DNA from 2 places in the Undibacter mobilis genome. Region 1 is predicted to be linked to the other one. Evidence: predicted binding sites of a transcription regulator. Region 1 holds the regulator's gene; the other holds the start of a gene.
What was found. The regulator HrcA, encoded in region 1, represses chaperone genes, less so after heat shock. The targets are predictions, from matches to a motif close to GTTAGCACTCNCNNNNNGNGAGTGCTAAC.

Region 1 (5,212 bases):
CCGAAGATGGCAGATGACGAAAACAGCATGTCGCCGAGATTGAACAGATAGGAACGCTTGCCGCCCGCCATCTCCATCGAGAAAAGTTCGGTCGGCTGGTTGAGCAATTCCGCGTTCAATTCGCTGCCGACCGGCAAGGTCGCATCCTTGCTGATCACCGGCGTTGCCCTCGCCGCGGTCGACAGGACCGGCGCGGCGGCCGCCAGCATAAAGGCAGCGGCCATCGGCAGGATCGTTTTCTGCATCGTCATCTTTTGGCTCCGGCGCCGGTGTGCCCGCTCGGTCCTACTTCTTCTCTTTTTTCTCTTCGTCCTCGTCACCGACCTTGAACGGTTTGAGGCCGAGCTTCGGCGCGGCGGTCAACATCAGCGCGGCCAGTTCCTCGCCGGCGATATGCACCTTCTTGGCATCCATGCTCTTGATGTCGGCGACGCCGACCAGCTTCTTCAGGTTCTGCGTGCGCTCGTCGATGATGCCGGCGAGCTTGGCGTCCTTTTTCTTCAGCGTGTCGGCGAACACCGAATTCCAGGCGAATTCGATGCCGGCGACATTCTCCTGCATGTCGATGATCGAGGTCGCGGCATAAGGCGATTCGCCGCCGCCGGATTTTTCCTCGCCAACTTCGTAGGCGAGGTTGGCAGTGCCCTCGAGCAGCTTTTGCGACGTGAAGGCGAAGTTCGGGGCCTTCACCCGCTTCTCGAACTTGTCCATGTTGGCGAGGAGTTCCGTAACCGGCTGGTCGAGGCCGTCGGTTTTGTTGGCCGAGAACAGTACGACTTCGATGGCGTGGTAGCCGGTCTTGCCGTCCGGCCAGGCGTCGATGAGCTTGTCGAGATCGCCGAAATAGGCCGCCGTCACCGGCTCCATGGCCTCCCAGCCCTTGCGCGACTTGATCCAGGCTGCCTGCGCCGCCTTGACGTCGCCGGCCTTCACGGCCGTCTGCAATTCCTTGGCGCCGGCAATGGCAGAGCCGATGCGTTCGACGATGTAGGGCTTATAGGCCTTGACGCCGTCCTGCATGGTCGCAGCGGTCGCCGGAGCGACGAGCGCGGCAACGGCCAGCGCAGTGAAGCCGAATTGCGCGAGGCGCGTGGTCGCGCCAGTGAAGATGGACATGGGCAGACTCCTGTCGCAGTGAATTGCGCTGCACTGTGTTCTGCAGGGAGACTGCCGTCAACGGAAAAATCGTTACAAATCAATAGGTTATAACCGTTCTAATCTAGCGACAACTTGCCGCAGGCCGGGCTTTGAAAAAACAAAGACTTACGCGCGCCGGTATCGCCCGGCGCGCGATCATGGCCTTCATGTCATCTGTCGGAAGAGGCCGGCCTTACTGGCCGGCGCCGCTCGGCTGCGAATTGTCGCTCGCCGGTGCCGGCTTCGGCGCGGCCTTTGACACGCCGACCAGCGCCGGGCGCAGCACGCGCTCGCCGATCGTGTAGCCGGACTGGATCACCTGGGCGACATGACCGGGGGGCACGTCTGCGGTCGGCACTTCGAACATGGCCTGATGCTTGTTCGGATCGAACTTCTCACCCTGCGGCGTGAACTGCTTCACGCCATTCTTTTCCAGCGACTTGATAAGCTCGCGCTCGGTGAGCTCGACGCCTTCGAGAACGCTTTTCACGGCTGCATCGGCAGCGTCGCGCGCTTCCGCCGTCAGCGTCGAGAGTGCGCGATTGATATTATCGGCCACGTTGAGGACGTCTCGGGCAAAACCGGAAATGCCGTAGGTGCGCGCGTCGGCGACCTCACGCTCGGTGCGGCGGCGCAGATTTTCCATCTCCGCCAGCGTGCGCAGCAGCTTGTCCTTGTACTCAGCGGCTTCGCGTTGCGCGGCTACGAGCGGATCGGCCTGCTCGTCCTGCGGATCGTCCGGCATCACATAGGGCTTCGGATTGGCAGGGTTCGGCGTCTGCTGAACCGTGGCGTCTGGCTTCTCGTTCTCGGCCTTACGCGCGGTCGGGTCCGTCATCGTGATCAATCCAATTCGTACTAATGGGAGGTTTCCCCGGATATCAGGGTTGCCACGTCAAAAATCAAGCTTTTCGGCCCCGAACCGGGGAAAAGTCCTTAAAATGCCAATCTTTAGTGGCCCGAGCCGGACAGCAGCCGGCTCACTACCCGCGCCGTATAATCGACCATCGGGATGATCCGGGCGTAGTTGAGGCGGGTCGGACCGATGACTCCGATGACTCCGACAATACGCCCTGCACTATCGCGGTATGGCGCGACGATGGTCGAGGAACCGGACAGCGAAAACAGCTTGTTCTCCGAGCCGATGAAAATGCGCACGCCGTCGCCGCCCTCGGCGCGGCCGAGCAGATCGATGACGCCGCGCTGCGTCTCCAGTGCATCGAACAGCGAGCGCACGCGTTCGAGGTCTTCGAGCGCATGCAGGTCCTCGAGCAAATTGGCATGGCCGCGTACGATGAGCTGGCGATCTTCGGTATCGCCGCCCGACCAGCTCGCCAGTCCCGCCGAGATGATCTTCTGCGTGAGCTGATCGAGTTCGGCCTGGCCTTGCGCCAATGTCGCCTCGATCTCGGTGCGAAGATCGGACAAGGTCTTGCCGCGAATATGCGCATTGAGAAAATTCGCCGCTTCGATCAGCGCTGAAGTCGGCAGCCCGGCAGGCACGTTGAGCACGCGGTTTTCCACCTGCCCGTCCTCGCCGACCAATACGGCCAGCGCCCGCTCCGGCTCCAGCCGCACGAACTCGATATGCTTGAGCCGCGTATTGGCCTTGGCGGTGAGCACGACGCCGGCCGAGCGCGTCAGCCCCGACAGCATCTGCGACGCTTCGGTCAGCACCGCCTCCACCGACTTGCCGCTGCCGGCGCCGACAACTTGCGCTTCGATGTTGCGGCGGCTCTCTTCGGTGAGATCGCCGACCTGCATCAGCGCATCGACGAAAAAGCGCAGGCCGAGTTCGGTCGGCAGCCGCCCCGCCGAGGTGTGCGGCGCAAAGACCAGACCGAGATGCTCAAGGTCCGACATCACGTTGCGCACCGAGGCGGGCGACAGCGTGATGGGCAGAATGCGCGCCAGATTTCGCGAGCCGACCGGCTCGCCGGTGGTCAGATAGCTCTCGACGATCGAGCGGAAAATCTCGCGCGAGCGCTCATTCAGCGCGGCGAGGCTGACATGTGAAGCGCCGATCGGGACGTCGTGGGATGCCACTGGGCTGACTCCTTACCCTAGAATTGACCATTACCACTGCCCTATTCAAGCTAGGCTTGCAGGATCGGGCACAACAATGCCATTTTGTCCCCGTACCGAGCTGCCGGTTCGGCTTCAACAGGACGCTTTCGACCTTTGTTCGCGCGGTTAACCAGTCAGTGGCGGAAGCGAGCCGCGACCTTGGCGGTCGCGCTCTATGCGCTCACTTTGGTGGCGCCGACCGCTGCCTTTGCCGCCAGCAGCAGTGCCGCGGCCGCCCATTGCTTGACCGTAATGACCGATCACCACCGCTCTGCCGCGTCCCAGAGCCATGATCATCATGATGGCCGCGATCACGCGACAATGGCGCATGAGGATGCGAATCACGCCGCGCCGGCTTCCGACGGGAACGATCAGACCGCACCCGCCGACTGCTGCGGCCTCTTCTGCGTATCGGCCGTCACCCCGGTGGTATTCGGCGTTCTCGACGCGCAGTTTTTTGCCCTGTCGCAAGTAGCGTTGCCAACAGCCACGAGCTTGCTGGGCCACGGCTCCGGCCGCATCGACAGGCCTCCGCGGAACCTCGCCGCGATTTGACCATGGCCGTCGCGTGGCGTGAGCCGCCGCGCGCATGCTTCATCAATCGACGGATGAGGAATTCGAATGTCCGCCTCTACGTGCGCGCGGGCCTCTGTCTTCGGACGGCGGTCGACGCTGTGGCGTCATAAGACGCAATTGCTATCTCTTTCGGTCCTGCTGCTCCTGCCGGCCTGCGCAAGTTTCTCGCCCGACGGCGGCATGAGCGTAACGGCCGACATCGCGGCGCGGCATTTACGCAAGGATGTCGTCGCCATCCGCAACGACGAAGAGGCCGAGGCCGCGCGTGCCAAGGTCGACGATCTGCTCAAGCGAACCTTGAACGCGGATACGGCCGTGCAGATCGCCTTGTTCAACAATCGCGGCCTGCAGGCCGCCTACAACGAGTTGGGCATCGCGGAAGCGCAACGCGTGCAGCAATCGCTGCCGCCCAATCCGTCGATTTCAATCTCGCGGCTCACCGGCGCGGCGGAAATCGAGATCGAACGAAAGATCGCCGCCAATATTCTCGCGCTTTTGACATTGCCGGCGCGGGCGGAAATCGCCACCGAGCGCTTCCATCGCGCGCAACTTGCGGCCGCGCTCGAAACGCTGCGTGTCGCCTCGGACGCGCGAAAAGCGTTCTACCGCGCCGTGGCGGCGCGGCAGGCAGCCAGCTTGCTTGAGCAGTCAAGCGCCGCTTCTTCCACAACCGCCGAGCTTGCCAGGCGCATGACGGCTAGCGGCGCGATGAACAAGCTCGACCAATCGCGGCAGCAATTGCTGCATACAGAACTGACGACCGAACTTGCGCGGGCGCGGCAGCGCGCCACGTCCGAACGCGAACGGCTGGTCCGCGCACTCGGCGTCTCCGGCAAGGACCTCGCATTCAAGTTGCCGGCGCGGCTACCGTCACTACCCAACCGGCCGCCGTCGATAAAGACAGTGGAGGATGAAGCGCTCAAAGGCCGCGTCGATCTCAAAATCGCCCGTAGCGAACTCGACTCGCTCGCGAAATCCTACGGACTCACCAAGGCCACCCGCTTCATCAACGTGCTTGAGGGTGATTTCATCGACAAGCGAAAGGAAGAACGGACGACGGGCGAGCACTCGCACGACAGCGGCTTCGAACTGACCTTGCAGGTGCCGCTCTTCGATTTTGGAGAGGCGCGCGCACGCGAAGCCGAGCAGACCTACATGCAAGCCGTCAATCGGCTCGCGCAGAAGGCCGTCAATGCCCGTTCCGAGGCGCGCGAGGCCTATCGTAACTATCGCACCAGCTACGATGTCGCAGCGCGTTACCAGCGTGACGTACTGCCGCTGCGCAATACGATCTCGGAAGAACTGATGCTTCGCTACGGTGCGATGCAGATCGACGTTTTCGCCTTGCTCACAGAGGCGCGGCAGAGGATCGCTGCCAACGCCAATGCCATCGAAGCGCTGCGCGACTTCTGGCTCGCCAGCGCCGACCTGC
Region 2 (5,212 bases), 1.5 Mb from region 1:
CTTCTCACCGGCCAGCGCGGCAAGATCGTCGGCAAGCGCGCTCAGCGACTCATTTTTCGGCAAGGCTTCGCAAGGCATAATGGCGTTTCCCCGAACCGCCATATGACCGCAAAGCCTTTAAAGCACAGTGAAACGATGTGCGATGTATTCGGCATTTGATTTAGATGTTGCTTACCGCACGGGGCGCCATCCCGGTAATTCGATAAGGCGAATGGTATCCTGATCGCCTCGGGAGATCACGATACGGCGGAAACGTGCGCCTTGCGCTCGCGCGTAAAGGCCCAGATCGCCAGCGCCGTGCCGACGAACACGATACCCACCAGGCCGAGTTCAGGCAGCAGGCCGGCGCTGTACATGACGCCGCCGAGGCCGGAGCCGATGGCCTGGCCGATATAAACACTGCTGGTATTAAGCGCGACCGAGGCGCTCGCCAGATCGGGCGCCGTCTGCACCAGCCGCGCCTGCTGGATCGAGTTGCTGGGGGCAAAGCCGAAGCCGAGAAAGAACATGCCCGCGGCCATCAGAGCCAATCCACCGGCACCGGCGCCGGCGCTCCACAGCAACAGACCGATGAGATTGCAGCTCAGGAAGATCAGCGACGTCTTCCAGCCGCCGAGCCCGCCGACGATTCGGGTGGCGACAACATTGCCGAGAAAGCCCATCACGCCATACAGCGCGAACATCAGGCCAATGGTTTCGTGGCTGGCGCCGGTCAGTTGATTGAGCACCGGCCCGAGATAGACGAAAACCAGAAACTGGCCGCTGATGAACAGGATCGTGATGGCCAGCAGCATCATGATCTGGGCGTTGCGCAGCAGCGCCGTAAAGCTGCCGAGCGACAGCGGCGGCCCGACCAGCTTGCGCGGCAGGCCGATCGCCAGCAGAACGCACGGCACAAAAGAGGCGAAGGCCGAGAACGCAAAGCCACCGCGCCATCCGGCATAGGCCGCGATCAGCGTGACCAGCGGCAGGCCGGCAGCCACCGCCAGCGACCAGCCGAGAAAGATGAATGTGATGGCGGCCGGCCGGGCGCGGTCGGACACCATCAGGCCGACGGTGCTCGCAGCCTGCGGCGTAAACACCGCCGCGACCGCCAGCATCGCCAGCCGCAGCACCAGCACGACGTCGTAACTCGGCGCCAGCGCCATCGCCCCCTGCCCCACCGCCATGACGGCGAGTGTCGCAACCAGCAGCGTGCGCCGGTCCACGCGCGTCGTCAGCCACGCCATCACCGGCGAGCCGAAACACAGAATGATGGCGCCGAACGTCACCAGCAATCCGGCGTCGCGGATGCCCACATTGAGGCCGTCGGCGAGGATCGCCAGCATGCCGGCGGGCGCCAGCACCGACAGGCCGGTGGCGAAATTGCCAAGCAGCAGCCCGTAGCGCGAGAGTTGATGATGGAGGGACATGGTGCCGGGCGGGTTCGAGTGCGGTCGGAAGACATCACATGGCGACCTGTCGACCTCGTGACAAGCTTGCCTAGCACATCGCCGGCGCACTTTTACGAATGGCACCGATGACGTTTGCTGATGAAAGGCGATGCGGGGCGGAGCCCCTCCTATCAACCCGCGTACCCGCCCCCCGTCATTCCGGGGCCACGAAGGGGCGAACCCGGAATCCAGATGCCGCAGCACCGAACCGGCCTCATGTGAGGAGCGTTGCGAAGCAACGCGTCTCGAACCACGAGGCCGCCCATGGTTCGAGACGGGCCTTCGGCCCTCCTCACCATGAGGGCGGAATTTAATCAAAAAGCCGCTTGACTGCATTTAAGCCTAGGTCTATATTCCCCTGCATCCCGCCCTCGTTACGAGGGGTGTCTGATCAGCGTCTCCAGATGCTGGGGCGGGGAGCGGTGGCCGGACGGGGGCGTCGGAGATGCGGCGCACATTCCCCGCCCGGCGGTCCCTCGCCTCTGGTTTGGGCGCGACCTGGTGTCGATCGCCCCGCCGCCGAAGGCTTCTGCTCCCTTGGCACGCGCAGTTCCGCCCCAGTGGCGCGCGGCAAGGCGCGCCGGGAGCGAGCGGCTTGGGAAGCCACCCCGCCCGCGCAGGAAAGTCCCGTAGCGGTGGATAGCAATGGTCCGTCCACCGGGGGTCGAGCGGAGCAAGCCACGATGCTCGCGTGAATCTAACTCACACATCACGCGAGGCTGCGGGGCTGTTCGGGCCCCGGCGTTCCGCGCGCCCTCGTTCAAGGGGCGCTGATGGGAATGCAGACTGGGACGACGGCCTGCCCGGGGCCGACCAAACAATGCGGGCGATGCCGCGCGTCTGCAGCGCAGCGGAAGCCTCGTAGGGTGCGCCAAGGCGCGCAGCGCCGAGCCCACCGCTCATACAGATTTGAAGACACAGCAGGGGGGCTTCGCGTTGCTCAGCCCACCCTACAGGGAGATCCGGATTGACGGCCTCAATGCAGCACGAACTCGCCGTTCACCGTGCGCATCTCGGCCGGCTTGATCAGCTTGCAATGCGCGACCTGGACGGAGTGCAACGGGCCTTCCAGCTTGGCCTGCCAGAAATCGAGAAACCGCTGCAGCTCGGGAAACTTCGGAAACAGGTCGTAGGCCTGCCAGACATAGGATTGCAGGAGCCAGTGATGATCGGGGCGGCGGTACAGGATGTGCGCCGTGGTGAGCCCGTAGCCTTCGACCTGCCTGACAAAGTCACTTGAAACCGTCGAACCCATTCCGTCCTCCATTGCAAACGGACGATTAGTTTCCAGTCCCGGCGTCTCTCATTGCAAGCCCAATGGATGAACAAACTGTTTAAAATCAAAGCGTTAGCAGCAGATCGCCGGACCTGCTAACAGCCCCGTCCCGGCCCGGGCTGAAATCCGACCGCGGCCGTTAACTATTTAATTTCAGCCAGTTGCAGAGATTGTTGGCACTCCGCCAAGATGAGTGCTAAAAAATCGGCGAAGTCCCCTTGCGGGCAAAAAATCTCGTCCCATCTCGGCGTCAGGTGCCGGAGGGGAGATTTGCCGGCGCCGGGAACGTCAGAAAAGTCAGAAATCTTAGGAGGTTTGCCATGAAGTTCCGCCCGCTTCACGACCGTGTCGTCGTCAAGCGCATCGACGCTGAGCAGAAGACTGCCGGCGGCATCATCATCCCCGACAGTGCGCAGGAAAAGCCGAGCCAGGGCGAAATCATCGCCGTCGGTCCCGGCGGCCGCGACGAAAGCGGCAAGCTCACCCCGATCGACGTCAAGGTCGGCGACGTCGTGCTGTTCGGCAAGTGGTCGGGCACCGAGGTCAAGATCGACGGTCAGGATCTCCTCATCATGAAGGAATCCGACATCATGGGCGTCATCGAAGGCGCTGCGGCCGGCAAGAAGAAAGCCGCTTAACACATCGATCCTCATGGTGAGGAGCATCGCGCAGCGATGCGTCTCGAACCATGAGGCCCGAACCATAAAATTCATTGGCCTCATCCTTCGAGACGGCGCGTTCCGCGCCTCCTCAGGGTGAGGGTACAAATCGGAGCAAACTCACATGGCTGCTAAAGACGTCAAATTCTCCGTCGACGCGCGCGATCGCATGCTGCGCGGTGTCGACATTCTCGCCAACGCGGTGAAGGTCACGCTCGGCCCGAAGGGCCGCAACGTCGTGCTCGACAAGTCGTTCGGCGCCCCGCGCATCACCAAGGACGGTGTGACGGTCGCCAAGGAAATCGAGCTCGAGGACAAGTTCGAGAACATGGGCGCGCAGATGGTGCGCGAAGTCGCTTCGAAGTCGTCCGACTTCGCCGGCGACGGCACCACCACCGCCACCGTGCTGGCCCAGGCGATCGTGCGTGAAGGTTCGAAGGCGGTTGCCGCCGGCATGAACCCGATGGACCTCAAGCGCGGCATCGACCTCGCGGTCGAGGCCATCGTCGAGCACCTCAAGGCCAACTCGAAGAAGGTGACCTCGAACGAGGAAATCGCCCAGGTCGGCACCATCTCGGCCAATGGCGACAAGGAAATCGGCGACTACCTCGCCAAGGCCATGCAGAAGGTCGGCAACGAGGGCGTCATCACCGTCGAGGAAGCCAAGTCGCTCGAAACCGAACTCGACATCGTCGAGGGCATGCAGTTCGACCGCGGCTACATCTCGCCCTACTTCGTCACCAACGCCGACAAGATGCGCGTTGAAATGGACGACCCCTACATCCTCATCTACGAGAAGAAGCTGTCGGGTCTGCAGGAACTGCTGCCGCTGCTCGAAGCGGTGGTGCAGACCGGCAAGCCGCTGCTCATCGTCGCCGAGGACATCGAAGGCGAAGCGCTCGCCACCCTCGTCGTCAACAAGCTGCGCGGCGGCCTCAAGGTCGCGGCCGTCAAGGCGCCGGGCTTCGGCGATCGCCGCAAGGCCATGCTGCAGGACATCGCGATCCTGACCGGCGGCCAGGCGATCTCGGAAGACCTCGGCATCAAGCTCGAGAACGTCACCATCTCCATGCTCGGCCGCGCCAAGAAGGTGTCGATCGACAAGGAGAACACCACGATCGTCAACGGTTCGGGCAAGAAGGCCGACATCGAGGCGCGCGTGCAGCAGATCAAGGCGCAGATCGAGGAAACCACCTCGGACTACGACAAGGAAAAGCTGCAGGAGCGTCTGGCCAAGCTCGCCGGCGGCGTCGCGGTGATCCGCGTCGGCGGCGCGACCGAAATCGAGGTGAAGGAGCGCAAGGATCGCGTCGATGACGCGATGCACGCCACCCGCGCCGCGGTCGAGGAAGGCATCCTGCCGGGCGGCGGCGTCGCCCTGCTCCGGGCCACCGAGGCCCTGAAGAAGATCAAGACGCAGAACGACGACCAGAAGACCGGCGTCGAGATCGTCCGCAAGGCGATCCAGGCTCCGGCGCGTCAGATCGCTTCGAACGCGGGCGAAGACGGTTCCGTCATCGTCGGCAAGGTCCTCGAGAAGGATCAGTACGTCTATGGCTTCGACGCGCAGAACGGCGAGTACGGGAACATGATGACCAAGGGCATCATCGACCCGACGAAGGTTGTGCGTGCGGCGATCCAGAACGCGGCTTCGGTCGCGGGCCTGCTGATCACCACCGAGGCTATGGTGGCCGAACTGCCGCAGAAGAAGGGCCAGGGCGGCGGCATGCCGGGCGGCATGGGCGGCGGCGGCATGGGCGGCATGGACTTCTAAGTCCATTCGCCGGGAAGCGGGTCCCCGCGTCCCCGAATAAATAGAAAAGAAGGCCCGGGAGAAATCCCGG

Region 2: a site for HrcA is predicted at 2,882-2,910, ahead of DXH78_RS12425 (co-chaperone GroES). Genes of this name have one in related genera too.

The regions. Positions count from the first base shown of each region.
Region 1 covers NZ_QRGO01000001.1:1,171,342-1,176,553, reverse strand. Annotated here, with positions in the region: gene DXH78_RS05525 (cytochrome c peroxidase) at 1-251, opposite strand, end outside; gene DXH78_RS05520 (EfeM/EfeO family lipoprotein) at 286-1,116, opposite strand; gene grpE (nucleotide exchange factor GrpE) at 1,331-1,975, opposite strand; gene hrcA (heat-inducible transcriptional repressor HrcA) at 2,089-3,183, opposite strand; gene DXH78_RS05505 (hypothetical protein) at 3,364-3,759, shown strand; gene DXH78_RS05500 (TolC family protein) at 3,898-5,212, shown strand, end outside.
Region 2 covers NZ_QRGO01000001.1:2,629,752-2,634,963, reverse strand. Annotated here, with positions in the region: gene DXH78_RS12440 (DUF2336 domain-containing protein) at 1-78, opposite strand, end outside; gene DXH78_RS12435 (MFS transporter) at 237-1,412, opposite strand; gene DXH78_RS12430 (usg protein) at 2,410-2,688, opposite strand; gene DXH78_RS12425 (co-chaperone GroES) at 3,030-3,347, shown strand; gene groL (chaperonin GroEL) at 3,493-5,142, shown strand.